DNA from 4 places in the Arthrobacter zhaoguopingii genome. Region 2 is predicted to be linked to each of the others. Evidence: predicted binding sites of a transcription regulator. Region 2 holds the regulator's gene; each other region holds the start of a gene.

Region 1 (4,280 bases), on a different contig from region 2:
CCGCATGTCCTCGGATCTCGGCATCTCCGAGGGCCTCGCGGGCCAGGCAGTGACCGCCACCGCTGTCGCCGCGGCGGTCACCGGTCCCGCCATCGCGCTGGTGCTGCCGCGCCTTGACCGCCGGATCGCGCTGATCGGGCTCGTGGTCCTGGCGGCGGTGTCCAACCTCCTGGTCGCCCTGGCCCCGTCCTTCGCGGTGCTGCTCACCGCGCGGCTCCTGCTCGGGGTGTCGGTCGGAGGTTTCTGGGCGCTGGCCATCGCCGTCGTCGCCGCCCTCGTCAGCCGCGAAAGGATCGGCCGCGGCATGATGGTCGTCAACGTCGGCGTCTCCCTGGCCACGATCCTCGCCGTTCCCCTCGGGCTCGTGCTCGGCGAGCTGTGGGGCTGGCGCGTCCTGTTCCTGCTGGCGGCCGCGGCGAGCGTTGTCGGCCTCGTCCTGGCCTCGGCCTGGCTTCCGCCGGTGGCGCCCGAACCCTCACCGGGCCGGGCCTTCCTGGCGACCCTCCGGTCGCCGCTGGTAATCGTCGGAATGGTCGGCATGTTCCTCATCGCCGGCGGACATTTCGCCGGCTTCACCTACATCCGCCTGGCCGGTGACCTCGTCGCCGGGCTCAACGCCGAGGGATTAGCCCTGGCGCTGGCCGCCTTCGGCATCGCCTCGTTCGTGGGCAACCTCGCCAGCGGCCCGGCCGCCGACGGCGCGCTCCACCGTTCCGTCGTCGTTATGGGCGCGGCAGTTGGCATCGCGACCATCCTGTGGGCCACCCTGGGCGGCAGCCTTCCGGTCGCTGTCGCGGCCATCGTGCTCTGGGGACTCGGCTTCGGCGCCATCCCCACCCTTATCCAGTCCTGGATGGCGCGGGCTCACCCGGAGAGCCTCGAATCGGTCTCCGGGGTCACCGTCGCCGCCTTCCAGCTGGCCATCGGCCTCGGCGCGGCGGTGGGCGGGGTGCTCGTCAACAGTTTCGATGTCCGGGCGGCGCTGATCGCCGGTGGCGCGGCCGCCTTCCTGGGCGGTGTGCTGCTCGGAGTGGTGCGGACCCGCAGGCTTGGGGCCTAGCCGGCCGCTGGGGCCGGGTGCGCCGGGACGGGCTCGACGACGATGGCCACGCGGTCATCGCCGATGCGGGTCAGGACCAGCGTGGCCTTTTTCCGGGCCTTCCCGGAGCCGCTGAGCAGCTGGCGCCGCACCTCCTCGGGGGTGACGGAGGTTCCGCGCTTCTTGATGTCGAGGACGCCGATGCCTTCGGCGCGCACCCACTGCTTGAGGGCCTTGAGATTGAACGGGCGGGTCTCCACGATCCGGTAGGGGCGGGCGAACGGCGTCTCGTGAAGCTCCGGCGCGCAGATGTACGCGATCCGGGGATCGAGCAGGTGCCCGGAGAGCCGCTCCGCGACGTCGGCGACGAGGCCCGCCCGAATGACGGCTCCGTCCGGCTCGTACAGGTAGCCCTCCGGCGGGCCGACGGGCGCCTCCGGGCCGGCGCCGAAGTCCTCGGCGCTGGTCAGCTCCGCCGCGCCGTGGGCGCTGAGCACGAGGGCGGCGCGGCGCACTCCGGGCCGGCGCAGCGCGTTGAACCACAGGGCCGCCTCGGTCACGTCGCCGTCCACGGAGACCCACTGGGCCTCGCAGTCCGCCGGTATCGCCTCGTGCGGGATGCCGGGGCCAAGCTTCACCCCGACGGGCATGCCTCGGGCGGCGAGGTCCTCGACGAAGGACAGCGGGGGAGAAAACGCCTCGGGGTCGAAGAGGCGGGTGGTACCCGAGGTGGAGGTGCTGCGGCGGGCCGGATCCAGCCAGACGCCGTCGTACTTCGTCACATCCACGGCGGACGCATCGACGTTCAGCACCGACGCGTTCGGCCAGGGGAGCAGGTTCATGGTCGCGGCGGCCGCGGTGGTCTCGTCGAGCTCGACGGCGGTCACCTCACGCTCCAGGGTGGCCAGCGCCATCGAGTCCGCGCCGATCCCGCAGCCCAGGTCGGCCACCCGCACCAGGTCCGCGGTCACGAACCGCTGCGCGTGGTGGGCCGCGACCCGCAGCCGCGTCGCCTGCTCCAGGCCCGCCTGCGTGAACACCATCCGGTCCGCGAACCCGCCGAACTTCGCGTGGGCCTTTGCCCGCAGGCGGCACTGGGTCAGGGCCGCCGCCACGACCTCGGGGGCGTGGCCGGCCCGGCGCAGCTGCTCGCTCAGCTGCAGGCTGCCGGCCTCCGAGTACGGGCCCAGCGAGTTCAGCAGCTCCCAGCCCTGGGGCGTGAGGATCGGTGCGATGGAGTCGGTGACGGGGTTCTCGGAAGCCATGATCCAACCCTAGGCGACGTACCCGGCGGTGCGCTCCGTGCTCCGGGGCGCGGGGCGCGCTCCCGAAAACCCGCGCGTTCTGGCACTCGCCTTGACCGAGTGCTAACCAGTGCATAAAGTCAGGGTTGGCACTCTCAGTAGGAGGGTGCTAATCCCGAGGAAAGTGCCGGCCGGCACCGCGACGACGGCCAGTGCGGAACCAACGGCCTTCAATCCATTAGTAACGAACGCAAAGGAGAGCCCGAGTGTCGGTCTCTATTAAGCCTCTTGAGGATCGTATTGTTGTCCGCCCGCTGGAAGCCGAGCAGACAACTGCTTCCGGTCTGGTCATCCCGGATACCGCTAAGGAGAAGCCCCAGGAGGGCGAGGTTGTAGCTGTAGGACCGGGCCGTGTCGACGACAACGGCAACCGCGTTCCCGTCGACGTCGCCGAGGGCGACGTCGTCATCTACTCGAAGTACGGCGGAACCGAGGTCAAGCACGGCGGCCAGGAATACCTGGTGCTCTCGGCGCGCGACGTCCTGGCGGTCGTCGTTAAGTAAGCTTTTTCCGATGAAGACCCCGGCCAGTATTGGCCGGGGTCTTCTCACTGCACCAGCCTGAAAGGAACAAACCATGGCAAAGCAGTTGGAGTTCAACGATGCAGCCCGACGCGCACTCGAGGCCGGCGTCGACAAGCTTGCAAACACCGTCAAGGTGACCCTTGGCCCGCGCGGACGCAACGTCGTGCTGGACAAGAAGTGGGGAGCGCCCACAATCACGAACGACGGCGTCACCATCGCCCGCGAGGTCGAACTCGACGACCCCTACGAGAACCTCGGCGCCCAGCTGGCCAAGGAAGTAGCGACGAAGACCAACGACGTCGCCGGTGATGGCACCACCACGGCCACCGTGCTCGCGCAGGCCCTGGTCAAGGAAGGCCTGCGCAACGTTGCCGCGGGCGCCGCTCCGGGACAGCTCAAGCACGGCATCGAGGTCTCGGTCGAGGCCGTTGCCGCGCGCCTGCTGGAGAACGCCAAGGAGGTTGTCGGCCACCAGACCGCCAGCGTCGCGGCCATCTCCGCCCAGAGCACCGAAGTCGGCGACCTGCTCGCCGAGGCCTTCGACAAGGTCGGCAAGGACGGCGTCATCACCATTGAGGAATCCTCCTCGACGGTGACCGAGCTCGTCCTCACCGAAGGCATGCAGTTCGACAAGGGTTACCTCTCGCCGTACTTCGTGACCGACGCCGAGCGCCAGGAAGCCGTCCTCGAGGACGCGCTGATCCTGATCAACTCCGGCAAGATCTCCTCCCTGGCGGAATTCCTTCCGCTGCTGGAGAAGGCCCTCCAGGCCGGCAAGCCGCTGTTCATCATCGCCGAAGACATCGAAGGCGAAGCGCTGTCCACCCTCGTGGTGAACAAGATCCGCGGCACCCTGAACGCCGTCGCCGTCAAGGCGCCCGGCTTCGGCGACCGCCGCAAGGCCATGATGCAGGACATCGCCACCCTCACCGGTGCGCAGGTCGTTTCCCCCGACCTGGGCCTGAAGCTGGACCAGGTCGGCCTTGAGGTGCTGGGCTCCGCCCGGCGCATCACGGTCACCAAGGACGCCACCACCATCGTCGACGGCGCGGGCGAAGCCTCCGACGTCGCCGACCGCGTGGCGCAGATCCGCGCCGAGGTCGAGCGCACCGATTCCGACTGGGACCGCGAGAAGCTCCAGGAGCGCCTCGCGAAGCTCTCCGGCGGTGTGGGTGTCATCAAGGTCGGTGCCGCCACCGAGGTTGAGCTGAAGGAAAAGAAGCACCGCATCGAAGACGCCGTCTCCGCGACGCGCGCCGCACTCGATGAGGGCATCGTCGCAGGCGGCGGTTCCGCACTCGTCCAGGCCGGCAAGGCCCTGGACACCGACAGCCGCGTCCTCGCCCTCGAGGGCGACGCCGCAACCGCCGTCGGTCTGGTGCGCCGCGCCCTGGCGCAGCCGCTGCGCTGGAT
Region 2 (4,280 bases):
CTGGATGCCGGCGGTCACGGAGAACACCGCAATGCCGACCCAGATCAGCGCGTTGACGACCGCGAACACCCCGCCGATCACGGGCAGCAGGGAGAGCAGCCACGCCACGAAGGCCAGGAGAGTGGGGGGAAGCGTGAAGTTCAGCGCCTCCTTCGATTCCTGGGCGGTGAAGGGGCCGCGGTCCTTGAAGATCAGATAGATCACCAGGGACGGCACAAACCCGAGAATGCCGCCGAAATGCGCCAGAGTCGCGAACTGCCGGTCCTGGGAGGCCGTGAGGGGCAGGGCCGTGGCGGGTGCCCCTTCAAAAGCAGACCGGTTTCCGCCAGTTCCGGAGTTCTGGGGTTCATCGGCAGTGTTTGGCAACGAGTTTCTTCCTTTGCAGCGCGGCGGGTTGACCCCAGGACTTCCTCTAAGGGTACTTGCTGCCGAGCGCCGGCGGCATCAGGATTCGTGAGAGCCGGCGGTGAGGAAGTCGATGACCTCCTCGACCCGGCCCAGCAGGGACGGCTCAAGGTCGGCATAGGACTTCACGCTGCCGAGGATCCGTTTCCACCCGTGGGCGACGGCGGCCTGGTCGGAGGAGGGCCAGCCGAGACCGGCGAGGATGCCCGTTTTCCAGTCCTGTCCGCGGGGGACCACCGGCCAGGCGGCGAGCCCCAGCGCACCGGGCTTGACCGCCTGCCACACATCGACGTACGGGTGGCCCACGATCAGGACGTTGCCCCCGGCGCCTGGCAGGGCCATCGCCTGCTGGGCGATCCGCGATTCCTTTGTTCCGGGCAGAAGGTGGTCCACAAGGATCCCGAGCCGCCGCTGCGGACCGGGATCGAAGGCCCGAACTGCCCCGGCGAGGTCGTCGACCCCATGGAGGGGTTCGACGACGATCCCCTCAAGCCGCAGGTCTTCACCCCACACCTTCTCCACCAGTTCGGCGTCGTGCTGGCCCTCGACCCAGATCCGGCTCGCCCGGGCGACGCGCGCCCGCGCGCCCTCGACCTTCACTGAGCCGGAGGCGGTCCGCGTCGATGACTTCACCGGTGCGGCCGAGGGGGCGACCACCTTCACCGGGGCGCCGTCGACGAGGAAACCGTGCCCCAGCCGGAAGGTCCGGCGCTTCTCGCGGCGGTCCTCGAGGACCATCACGTGCAGCCCACCGGACTTCTCCACCCGCACGACGGCGCCCACGAAGCCGCTCTGGACGTCTTCGAGGACGAGGCCGGGCTCGGCCGGAACCTCCGGCAGGACAGTGCGTTTGGGGGCGGAGATGTCCTGGGCCCCCCAGGCGAAGTCGGCCACCCTGATCTCGCTTCCGTGTGCGCCGACGCACAGTTGCTGCCGGTCTTTCCAATGCTAACAATCGTCCCGAACGTACTAGACTTAGCACTTAGGCGTGTCGAGTGCTAACCAAGGACGGGGCGCTCCGCCCAATTTCAACGCGACTGCGGAGGTGAACGAGATGAGCGAACCACGACGCCTGGAAGTGCTGCAGGCCATTGTTGAGGACTACGTGCATACCCGGGAACCGGTCGGGTCGAAGGCCCTGGTTGACCGGCACCGGCTCGGTGTCTCCTCTGCGACCATCCGGAACGACATGGCCGTGCTTGAGGAGGAGGGGCTGATCGCCGCCCCCCACACCAGCTCGGGACGCATCCCCACGGACAAGGGCTACCGGACGTTCGTTGACCGTATCTCGGACGTGAAGCCCCTCTCGGCGGCCGAGAAGCGGGCCATCCAGACGCTGCTCGAAGGCGCCGGTGACCTCGACGACGTCATGGACCGCACCGTGCGGCTGCTGGCGCAGCTGACCAACCAGGTGGCCGTGGTCCAGTTTCCCCGGCTCGGCGGTGCGGCCGTGCGGCATATCGAATTCGTGCTCCTGGCGCCCCGGCAGATCCTCGTGGTGCTGATCGCCACGAACGGCACGGTGCAGCAGCGGGTCGTCCCCGTCTCCTCGCCGATCGAGGAAGCCGAACTGGCCGAGCTCAAGCAGCGGATCCTCGCCCGGGTGGCAGGGGTGGCGCTGTCCTCCCTGCCCAAGGAGCTTGCCGCAGCGGCCGCCGTCCTGCCCCCGGCCCTTGGTGCCGCCGGAGCGGCGCTCATCTCGACCCTCGAGAGTCTCGCCGGAATGAGCCGGGAGGACCGCATTGTGATGGCGGGGACAGCGAACCTGGCCCGATCCACAGTAGACTTTCCCCTCAGTATCGGACCGGTGCTCGAAGCCCTCGAGGAGCAGGTGATCATGCTTCGGCTGCTCTCGGAGATGGAACAGGACGCCCGCGGCATCTCGGTAAGGATCGGCAGCGAGAACCCCTACGGAGGTCTTTCGGAGGCGTCGGTGGTCGCCACCGGCTACGGGCCGGACGCCACAGCGAAGCTCGGCGTCCTCGGTCCCACCCGGATGGACTATCCGGGAACGATGGCAGCGGTGCGGGCGGTCGCGAGGTACCTGTCGAGGGTCCTCGCCGACTAGCGCCAACGCCGAGCCGGATGAGCAAAGCCAAGCAAAACCAAGGCCGGAGACCAAGGCCGGATAGCAAGGGCTGATAAACGACGTCGGCCGGGCCCGGGTGCCGGGCCTGCAGGTACGTCGGTCAGCCGAACAGCGTGTTCTACAGGAAGAGATGTGCAGGAGTGAGTAATCACTATGAGGCGCTCGGTGTGTCGCAGGGCGCGAGCAGCGAGGAAATCAAGAAGGCCTACCGGAAGCTCGCGCGCAAGCTCCACCCGGATGTGAACCCGGGCACGGATGCCTCCGAGGAGTTCAAGCGCGTCAGCCACGCCTACGAGGTGCTCTCCGACCCGCAGAAGCGGCGGGTCTACGACACCACCGGCAACGAGAACGGAACCGACAACGGCTTCGGCTCGGGCTACTCCGGCTCCGGATTCGCCTTCCAGGACATCTTCGAGACCTTCTTCGGAGGCGGCGGCCCCAGCGGCCCGCCCTCGCGCACCCGCCGGGGCCAGGATGCACTGATCAACGTGCGGATCGACCTCAAGGACGCCGTCTTCGGCATCAACAAAAAGATCGAGGTCGATACCGCGGCCGTCTGCCCCACCTGCGACGGGACCTGCTGCCAGCCCGGCACCTCACCGCAGACCTGCGACATCTGCGGCGGCTCGGGCCAGGTCCAGCGGGCCGTGCGTTCCATCCTCGGCCAGGTCATGACGAGCGCCCCCTGCGGCACCTGCCAGGGTTTCGGCACCGTCATCCCCCATCCCTGCCACGAGTGCAAGGGCGAGGGCCGTATCCGTGCCCGCCGCAGCCTGACCATCAAAATCCCGGCCGGCGTCTCGACCGGCACCCGGATCCAGCTCAGCGGCCAGGGCGAGGCCGGCACCGCCGGCGGCCCGCAGGGCGACCTCTACATCGAAATCCGGGTCAACACCGACAGCACCTTCCTGCGCGACGGCGATGACCTCCATGTCACCATGAGCGTCCCGATGACGGCGGCTGCCCTGGGCACCACGGTCACCCTCGACACCTTCGACGGCGAGCAGGAGCTCGCCATCAAGCCGGGCACCCAGTCCGGGGAGGTCCTCACCCTCCGACACCTCGGAGTGACCCACCTGCGCGGGCAGGGACGCGGAGACCTCCAGGTCCACCTCAATGTGGAGACCCCCCGCAACGTCGACGCCGCCCAGGAGGAGCTGCTGCGCCGCCTCGCCGAGCTGCGGGGCGAGGAGTCGACCGAGGGCCAGCTGGCCAGCAGCGGTTCCGGGGTCTTCGCCCGGCTGCGGGAGCGGCTGGGGAACCTCTAGCAGTGACCTATCCGCTGTTCTTCGGGGAGGCCGCCGCCGTGCGGTCCGCCCGCGTAGGCTCGGTCTTCGTCCTCGGCGGCGACGAGGGGCGCCACGCCACGACGGTGCGCCGCCTGGCGCCGGGTGAGTGGGTCGACGTGGCCGACGGCGCCGGGTTCCGGCTCCGGGGCACCGTCACCGACGGGAGCGCGGGCACGCTTGCGGTCCGCGTCGAGTCCGCCGGACAGGAGGAGGCTCCACGGGAGCAGCTGGTGCTGATCCAGGCCCTGGCGAAGGGCGACCGTGACGAGCAGGCCATCGAGGCCGCCACCGAGCTCGGAGTCGATGCTGTCGTGCCGTGGCAGGCCGAGCGGAGCATCGTGAGGTGGCGGGCCGAGAAAGCGGTCAAGGGGCAGCGGAAGTGGGAGGCGGTCGTCGCCGGTGCGGCCAAGCAGTCCCGGCGGGCGTGGATTCCCGAGGTGCATCCGATGCTGGACTCGACCCGGCTCCCGGCCTGGTCCACACGTTTCGACCGGGTG
Region 3 (4,280 bases), on a different contig from region 2:
GTGACCTTCACGGGGTCGTTGACGCCTGCGGCGAGCAGGTCCTCGTAGGCACCGGTTGCGGCGTTGAGGCCGTGGCCGGCGGGCAGGCCGCGGACCTTGTCGGCGACAACACCGGGCTCGAGACCGGCGTTGAAGGCGATCTGCTTCAGCGGAGCATCGATGGCAACGCGGACGATGTTCGCACCGGTTGCCTCGTCGCCGGAGAGCTCGAGGCTGGCAAACGCCTTGGCGCCGGCCTGGATCAGGGCAACGCCGCCACCGGCGACGATTCCCTCTTCAACGGCGGCCTTCGCGTTGCGGACAGCGTCCTCGATGCGGTGCTTGCGCTCCTTGAGCTCGACCTCGGTGGCTGCACCGGCCTTGATGACTGCAACGCCGCCGGCCAGCTTGGCCAGGCGTTCCTGCAGCTTCTCGCGGTCGTAGTCCGAGTCCGAGTTGTCGATCTCGGCGCGGATCTGGGCGACCCGGCCGGCGATCGCGTCGGCGTCGCCAGCACCCTCGACGATGGTGGTCTCGTCCTTGGTGACGACGACCTTCCGGGCCTGACCCAGCAGGTCGAGCGTGGCGTTTTCGAGCTTGAGGCCGACTTCTTCGGCGATGACCTGGCCACCGGTGAGGATGGCGATGTCGGCCAGCTGCGCCTTGCGGCGGTCACCGAAGCCCGGAGCCTTGACGGCGACGGACTTGAAGGTGCCACGAATCTTGTTCACCACGAGGGTGGCGAGTGCTTCGCCTTCAACGTCTTCGGCGATGATCAGCAGCGGCTTGCCCGACTGCATGACCTTCTCGAGGACGGCAACGAGATCCTTGACGTTGGAGATCTTCGAGTTGACGATCAGGATGTACGGGTCTTCGAGGACCGTCTCCTGGCGCTCGGCGTCGGTCACGAAGTAACCGGAGATGTAGCCCTTGTCGAAGCGCATGCCTTCGGTGAGCTCGAGTTCGAGCCCGAAGGTGTTCGACTCCTCAACGGTGATGACACCTTCCTTGCCGACCTTGTCGAGCGCCTCGGCGATCAAGTCGCCGATCTGGGTGTCCCCAGCGGAGATCGAAGCCGTGGCGGCGATCTCTTCCTTCGTCTCGATCTCCTTGGCGGAGGCAAGCAGTTCCTCGGTGACAGCCGCGACGGCCTTCTCGATGCCGCGCTTGAGGCTCAGGGGGTCGGCGCCGGCGGCCACGTTGCGGAGGCCTTCCTTGACCAGGGCCTGGGCGAGGACGGTCGCCGTGGTGGTGCCGTCGCCTGCGACGTCGTCGGTCTTCTTGGCGACTTCCTTGACCAGCTCGGCGCCGATCTTCTCGAACGGGTCGTCCAGTTCGATTTCCTTGGCGATGGAGACACCATCGTTGGTGATCGTGGGGGCGCCCCACTTCTTCTCGAGGACGACGTTGCGGCCACGCGGGCCCAGCGTCACCTTGACGGCGTCAGCGAGGATGTTCAACCCGCGCTCGAGGCCGCGGCGGGCCTCTTCATCAAAAGAAATGATCTTGGCCATAACGGCTTAGGTCCTTTCGGGGACAGTTATGCATTTCAGCAAACGAGTGGTCACCAGCCTGCGGTGCCCGCGACGGACGGGCTTTCCCGGAAACGATCTCTTTACGCTCCGGGTGCACCCTCACCACAGTGGTATGCCTGCTTTGCTCGATGCCCATGACTTAGCAGTCAGCGGGTTCGAGTGCTAAGTCAATAATTAGCACTCCCACCGCACGAGTGCAAGCCGCCGGAACCCGAACGGCCGGGGATGACCCTGAAAACCGGGGGCCGGATCCGGGGTTCTACCTGATGCGCAGCCTTTCACCCGGGCATAGCGTGGAAGCAGCACCAACAACCAAGGAGAAATGTGTCAACGACCCCAGACCAGCCCCGCTCCGAATCGGACCCTGCGCCGGACGCAGCGGCCCCGCAGCCGGACGGGTACCCCCTGCCGGGCGGAGCGCGGGAGCACGACGATACCGCCGTGGACCCGCAGGCTCAGCTGTTCGAGCGGAAGGACAACCTCCCGGAGAACGGCGATGCCTACCCAGAGCCCGCAGCGCCCTCAAGCCCCCGCCAGGATCCCTACGCCCGGGACCTGTTCTCCCAGGATGCCTACGCGCAGGATCCTTCCCGACCCGCCCCGTACGGTGAGTACCAGCCGAACCCCTACGAGCAGAACCCGTATGAGGGGAACCAGTACCCGCAGGGCCAGTTTCAGCAGGGCCCGCCCCCGGGCGGGCAGTATCCCCCGGGCCAGTTCCAGGGCCAGTACCCGCAAGGCCAGTACCAGCAGGGCCAGTACCAGCAGGGCCAGCCGTACGGCCCTCCCGGCTACCCGTACGGCTCGGGCTATCCCGAGCAGAAGTCGCGGCTTGTGGCCGGACTCCTCGGAATCCTGCTCGGCTCCCTGGGTATCCACAGGTTCTATCTCGGATACGTGGGTATCGGCATCGCCCAGATCGCCGTCACGATCGTGACCTTCGGATTGGGGGCCGTCTGGGGCTTCATCGAGGGCATCATGATCCTCGTGGGCACCGAATCCTTCCGACGCGATGCCAAGGGCGTACCCCTCAAGGAGTAAGGGAGCAGGCCGGCCGGTACGTAGACCGGCCGGTCGCTGCCGGACTACTGGAACTCGGGTCCGATGACCACCGTGAGGTCCGGCGACACGCCGGCACCATCCTGCACCGCGGCGATCCCCAGTGCGGAGGCCAGGGCTTCGGCACCGGCCCGCTGCTCCGCCCCGTTGTAGAAAACGACCGACCCCTCGAGCGGGGCGCCGGCCCAGTTTCCGGGCAGGGCGCCGGTCCAGCCGTCGGCGGTCAGGCGCCCGGCAACTGTTCCGGCGAGCCCGGGGACGCCGGTGCTGTTGAGCACGTTTACCTTCTGCGCCTTATCGACTGTCGGTTTCGGGTCCTGCGGAGGTGCCGACGTCGCCGGCGTGGACGCTGCGGCTGTGCCGGTGGCCCCCGGGGATCCCGGTTCCGGCGAGCGCAGCCTGTCCGTCGACGATCCGGTGGGCCCAGGGCTGCTGTCCGCGGCCGCGCCGGCATTGGCCGCGGAAGCAGACCCCGCCCCGCCCAGCTCAATCCGCGGGAGCAGGAAGTAGGCGGCAAGGCCCACAAGCAAAGCAAGAACTCCCACGGCGATCTTCAACCCGAGGCCGCTTCCCCGGACGGCGACAAGCCGCTCCCGGTGTACCCCGTGGCGCGACGCCGTCTCGGGGATGCGGTCAAACTCGTCCTGGGGGTACTTGCTCATGCGGTGAGGGGATCCTTGCGTTGGTCAGATGTCGGCGCCGAGGCGGCGGGCGGAGCGTGCACGCTGGCGCGATGTCCGCAGCCTGCGCAGCCTCTTCACGAGCATCGGGTCGTGGGCGAGGGCCGCCTCCGAATCGATCAGCGCATTGAGAACCTGGTAGTAGTGGGTGGCGGACATGTTGAAGAGGTCCCGGATCGCCTGTTCCTTGGCTCCGGAGTACTTCCACCACTCACGCTCGAGCGCCAGCATCTGCTGTTCCCGCTCGCTGAGGACGCCCCTGCTGCCGGGGGCTGGGGCAGGGGCCCCCGCTGGCTCGCTCACGCGCCGCTCCTCGTTCTAGGTAATGCTTCCCCACCCATGGTAATTGTGAATGACATAACTGTCATTCACCGCCCGGCCCGCCCGCACGTTCCCGGAGCCCCGCGCCGATCGGCCAGAATGAGGGAATGCGCTACGAGGATGTTCCCCTGTTCCCGCTGCCCCCGGCCCCGGAGCCGGCCGTGCCGGGCGGAGCCTCGGGCGGTCCGGATTTTCCCTTTGCCGCCCCCGTCCCGGTCCGAACGGTCGTCGCCGAGGACTGGGCGCCCGCCCTCGCGCCCCAGGAACCGACACTCCACCGCCTGGCCGCGCGGCTCGAGGAGGACCGCCGCGCCGACCACCGGATCCTTCCGCAGCCCGGAAATATCCTCAGGGCCTTCAGTGGCCCCCTGGCCGGGGTGAAGGTCGTCATCGTAGGCCAGGATCCCTACCCGACGCCCGGGCATTCGGTCGGCCTTGCGTTTTCGGTCGACCCGGCCACCCGGCCGCTGCCCCGGAGCCTCGTCAATATCCATAAGGAACTCGCGGATGACCTCGGCGTCACCGCCCCCGCCACGGGAGACCTTTCGGGCTGGACCCGGCAGGGCGTCCTGCTGATGAACCGGGTACTGACGGTGCGGGCGGGCGAACCCGCGTCGCACCGCGGCTGGGGCTGGGAGGACGTCACCGACGCGGCGCTGCGAGCGCTCGTGGCGCGGGGAGGACCGCTGGTCGCCGTCCTGTGGGG
Region 4 (4,280 bases), on a different contig from region 2:
GGAGTCAGCTCGGAGGCATCGCCGGCCAATGGTGACCTTCCGGACCTGTCCCTCGACGACCCGGAGTCGGGCGGACCTCGCGCCGGACAGTAGGCGCAGAGCCGGCGCACGGACGACGACGGCGGGGCACCAACCGGTGCCCCGCCGTCGTTCTGCCCGGCCCCCGGGAAGGCGCTGTCAGCTCTTCGCCACGGTGATCCCGGCGATCGACTTCATGGCCCGGCGGGAGAGCTCGGCCGAGAGCGGGGCGCTCTTCGCGGCCTCGGCCGCCTCCTGCTGGCCATCCTCGCTCACCGCATACGCGCCGAAGGCCTTGGCCACCTCGGCTGACTGTTCGTTCTCATAGCTCGAGCAGTAGATGTGGTAGGACACCAGCACGAGGGGATACGTCCCCGCGGCCGTCGTCGTGCGGTCAAGTTCGAGGGACATGTCGTAGTCGGGGCGGCCGGGAACCATCGAGGCGAGGTCGACGGCGGCCGCGGCGGCTTCGGCGCTGACAGGCACGTACTCGCTGCCCACGCGCAGGTTCACCCGTCCAAGAGGCGGTCCGACGGCCGAGTCATCGGCGTAGGTCACGGCACCCTCGGTGCCCGAGACGGTGCTGACCACCCCGGAGTTGCCCTTGGAGTTCTCCCCGCCGATGCTTCCGGGCCAGGTTCCGTCGGGTTCATCGGTCCAGATCTCGGGCACCACGGCGTGGAGGTAGTCGGTGAAGTTCTCGGTGGTTCCGGAGTCATCTGACCTGCTGACCGGGGCGATGCGCGTCCCGGGCAGGTCGACCCCAGGGTTCTGCAAGGCGATCTCCGGGTCGTTCCAGACGGCGATCTCACCGCGGAAGATCTTGGCGATGGCCGCCGCGTCGAGGTTCAGCTCAGTGATGCCCGGGAGGTTGAAGGCGATGCTGATGGGGGAGACGTAGGCGGGAATGTTGAAGGCGCCGCCCGGCCCGCACGCCTCTGCGGATTCGGCGAGCTCCTCGTCGCTGAGGTAGGCGTCGGAGCCGGCGAAGGTCACCGCCCCGGCCAGGAGCGCTCCGCGCCCGGCGCCGGAACCATCGGGGGAGTACTGCACCTGAGCGCGTGGATTGACGGTGGCGAAGGCCGCCCGCCAGGCCTCCATGGCAGGTCCCTGCGCCGATGAGCCGGCGCCGGTGATGGCCCCCTGGAGCTTCGAGTCGGCGTTGCGTGCCGCTGATTCCTGCTCCGGGCCCAGGGGATAGTCAGACCCGCAGGCGGCGAGCGTTACGCCGAGGAGAACGGCGGAGAGGGCTGCGGTGAGGCGGGGAGGTACAGGTTTCACCGGGTCAACGTTACAGGCCCGGATGCGGCTTCTCAGAGCGAGCGCCATGCCCCGCTGGTGAGGTGCGACCCTGCCTGCGGGCCCATCAGGAGCATCCCGCCATCCACGACGAACGATGCTCCGTTGACGTAGCTTGCGGCCGGTGAGGCGAGGAAGGCGATGACCGCGGCGACCTCCTTCGCGTCGCCGGGACGGCCCACCGGAATGCCCGGCCGGTCAACGGTTCGGGGATCCACGTCTTCGGCATCGTTCATGGGGGTCGAGATCTCCCCGGGCAGTACGGCGTTGGCCGTGATGCCCTGGTCTGCCAGCTCGAGGGCGATGGTCCGCACCAGCCCGCCCAGCCCGTGCTTGGAGGCGTCGTACGCCGCGGAACCGACCCGGGGCTGCTCCTGGTGCACGCTGGTGACCGCGATGATGCGCCCGCCCCGGCCGGCCTTGACCATTCGGGCCGCCGCCCGCTGGATGCAGACGAACGCCCCGTCGAGGTTCGCGGCGAGGGTGCCGCGCCAGGTATCCCAGTCGGTCTCGAGGAACAGGGTGCCGCCCTTGACCCCGGCGTTGTTGACGAAGACGTCCACGCCGCCGAGCTCCTCGGCCATCGCGTCGACCACGTCGCCGCAGGCAGGGGCGTCGGTGGTGTCGAGCCCGGCGACGACGGCCTTCCGCCCAAGGGCGCGCACTCCGCGGGCGGTCTCCTCCGCCCCCTCCGAGTCCGAGTGCCAGGTGATGCCGACGTCGAGGCCGGCCTCGGCCAGGGCCAGCGCGGTGGCCCTGCCGATTCCCGAATCGGATCCCGTGACGATGGCGGTGGCGGGAGAGAAATCCATCCCGCCATCCTTTCCGCAGGTGATGGTGTTGGCAAGGGAATCCGCTGGCTGAAAAGGCGAAGGCCGGGACGGACGCTCGGTGCGCCCGGCCCGGCCCGGGAAGGGGAGAGCCCTGCGGCTCCTAGGCTTCGACGGTCTTCTGCCCGGATCCGCCCTCAACGGACTCGCCCTTGACGGCCTCGGAATCGGTTCCCGACATGACCTCGATCTTCCGCGGCTTCGCCCGCTCGGTCACGGGGATGTTGACGCTCAGCACGCCGTTCTCGTAACGGGCCGAGATGGCCTCGATGTCAATCCCCTGACCGAGGTTGAGCTGGCGGAGGAAGGATCCGCTCTCGCGCTCGCGGGTCAGCCACTTGACCCCTTCGGCGCCGCGCAGGGTGCGCTCGGCCCGGATGGTGAGCAGCTGGCCGTCGACGTCAATATCGACGGAGCCCGGATCGATGCCCGGAAGGTCGGCGGTCAGGATGTAGTGGTCGCCCTCGCGGTACAGGTCCATGGGCATCAGGCGCAGCCCTTGCCGGGGATCCAGCAGCGCGCCGGCGACGCGGTCCAATTCCCGGAACGGGTCGAACTTCATGGCCATTTGAAAACAACTCCTTCGCACAACGGCCACCGACGGTGGTGGTTATTTCATCTACCAGAGTTGAGCGGGTTCCGCTCAACCTGCAGTTAAATTAGCACTCTCAAGAGGAGAGTGCCAAGTGGTGCGCCAACTTTTTTGAGGTTCGTTCGGGCCGAAGAGGAAAGGCCGGATACGGCCGGCGGGCCGGCCGTGCCAGGGAAGGGAACCCGTCGCAGGAAGGGCCTAAAGGGTGAAGCCCTCCCCCCCCGTGCAAGGGAAGGGAAGCCGTCGCAGGAGGGGCTTAAAGAAAAGCAGCCCTCCCGCAAGGATTGCGGGAGGGCGCAGAGTGCCTGCGCGGGGCCTCGATCCCCGGGCCTTCCGCGTGTGAAGCGGATGCTCTACCAGACTGAGCTACACAGGCAGATGGTTCTCCAATAGCTTAGGGCATTTCCCGCCCGCTCCAAACCCGACCTCCGGGGCGCGGACGGGGGCAGGTAAGCAGGGAGGCGCAGGCGGTGCTCCACGGCGGACTGTTCCCAGTGGCCGTCGGCGGAACTAGGCTTCCCCCAGCGGTTTGCGCCGCGGACGCCCAACGAACCGGAGAGCCGATGCACACCATGGAACCCGCCAGCTCCTGCCCGATCGACGGAGGGTAGGGCGCCATGCGCCCCTCGGTGCTTGTCTTCGATGTCAATGAAACCCTTTCGGACCTCTCACCCATGGCCGGGCACTTCGCCGGGATCGGCTGCTCGGACGGAACCTCCCGGTTGTGGTTCGCATCCCTGCTGCGGGACGGATTCGCGCTGACCGCAGCAGGCATCAACCCCCGTTTCACCGACGTGGCCGAGGATGCCCTCCGGTCCGTGCTGGCCGGGCAGCCCGTCAACCGGAGCGTCGACGACGCCGTGGCGCTGCTGCTTGACCGGTTCCGGAACCTCGGCGTCCACGAGGACGTCATCCCCGGCATCGAAGCGCTGACCGACAGCGGCCACCGCCTCATCACTCTGACCAACGGCGCGGCGGCCATCGCCGAAGGGCTCGCGCAGCGCGCCGGAATCGAGGGCAGTTTCGAGAAGTTCCTCTCGGTGGAGGATGCCCCGCTCTGGAAACCCGCACCCTCGGCGTACGGTTATGCAGCCGGTGCCTGCGGCACCGGGGTCGAGGACATGATGCTGATCGCCTCCCATCCCTGGGACATCGATGGGGCAGCGCGGGCGGGCATGCGGACCGCTTGGCTGAACCGCAACGGCTCACCTTACCCCTCGTCCTTTCGCCGTCCCGATCTGGTCCTCACTGCGCTTCGGGAACTTGCCCGGGAGCTCGAATCCTGATGTTGCATCTGCCACAGGCAGCCGCGTCGGGCCGGCTGCCGGCGGACCCCCCGGTATGCATCACCCGCGCCGCCGGGTAGTCTGGATCACGGTGAGCCGGGAAGTCTGGTCGGCGCTTCCTCAAGCGACCGCCGACAAAAGGAGCTCCTGTGTCCTCCACCCCGTCCCCACCCACCCAGCCCTCGAGTGAATCCACGGCGAAGCGGGTCTTCACCCGGGCCAGCTATCCCGAACACCTGAGGATGTCCTCGATCC

The links. Region 2 encodes HrcA, which represses chaperone genes, less so after heat shock. Its sites were predicted from a motif close to TTNGCACTCGNNNNNNNCGAGTGCNAA; they were not measured.
Region 1: a site for HrcA is predicted at 2,384-2,410, ahead of groES (co-chaperone GroES). Genes of this name have one in related genera too.
Region 3: a site for HrcA is predicted at 1,654-1,680, ahead of groL (chaperonin GroEL). Genes of this name have one in related genera too.
Region 4: a site for HrcA is predicted at 2,807-2,833, ahead of GVV77_RS06620 (Hsp20/alpha crystallin family protein). Genes of this name have one in related genera too.

The regions. Positions count from the first base shown of each region.
Region 1 covers NZ_WIAE01000005.1:112,330-116,609, reverse strand. Annotated here, with positions in the region: gene GVV77_RS08000 (MFS transporter) at 1-1,060, shown strand, start outside; gene GVV77_RS07995 (THUMP-like domain-containing protein) at 1,057-2,304, opposite strand; gene groES (co-chaperone GroES) at 2,550-2,846, shown strand; gene groL (chaperonin GroEL) at 2,920-4,280, shown strand, end outside.
Region 2 covers NZ_WIAE01000002.1:314,207-318,486, reverse strand. Annotated here, with positions in the region: gene GVV77_RS04400 (DUF4870 domain-containing protein) at 1-366, opposite strand, end outside; gene GVV77_RS04395 (DUF3097 domain-containing protein) at 445-1,299, opposite strand; gene hrcA (heat-inducible transcriptional repressor HrcA) at 1,460-2,473, shown strand; gene dnaJ (molecular chaperone DnaJ) at 2,635-3,762, shown strand; gene GVV77_RS04380 (16S rRNA (uracil(1498)-N(3))-methyltransferase) at 3,765-4,280, shown strand, end outside.
Region 3 covers NZ_WIAE01000011.1:20,281-24,560, forward strand. Annotated here, with positions in the region: gene groL (chaperonin GroEL) at 1-1,493, opposite strand, end outside; gene GVV77_RS18415 (TM2 domain-containing protein) at 1,839-2,555, shown strand; gene GVV77_RS13935 (LytR C-terminal domain-containing protein) at 2,600-3,235, opposite strand; gene GVV77_RS13940 (DUF3263 domain-containing protein) at 3,260-3,556, opposite strand; gene GVV77_RS13945 (uracil-DNA glycosylase) at 3,682-4,280, shown strand, end outside.
Region 4 covers NZ_WIAE01000004.1:85,788-90,067, reverse strand. Annotated here, with positions in the region: gene GVV77_RS06635 (SRPBCC family protein) at 1-93, shown strand, start outside; gene pstS (phosphate ABC transporter substrate-binding protein PstS) at 178-1,299, opposite strand; gene GVV77_RS06625 (SDR family oxidoreductase) at 1,332-2,129, opposite strand; gene GVV77_RS06620 (Hsp20/alpha crystallin family protein) at 2,251-2,715, opposite strand; tRNA gene GVV77_RS06615 (tRNA-Val) at 3,042-3,115, opposite strand; gene GVV77_RS06610 (haloacid dehalogenase type II) at 3,357-4,025, shown strand; gene nhaA (Na+/H+ antiporter NhaA) at 4,175-4,280, shown strand, end outside.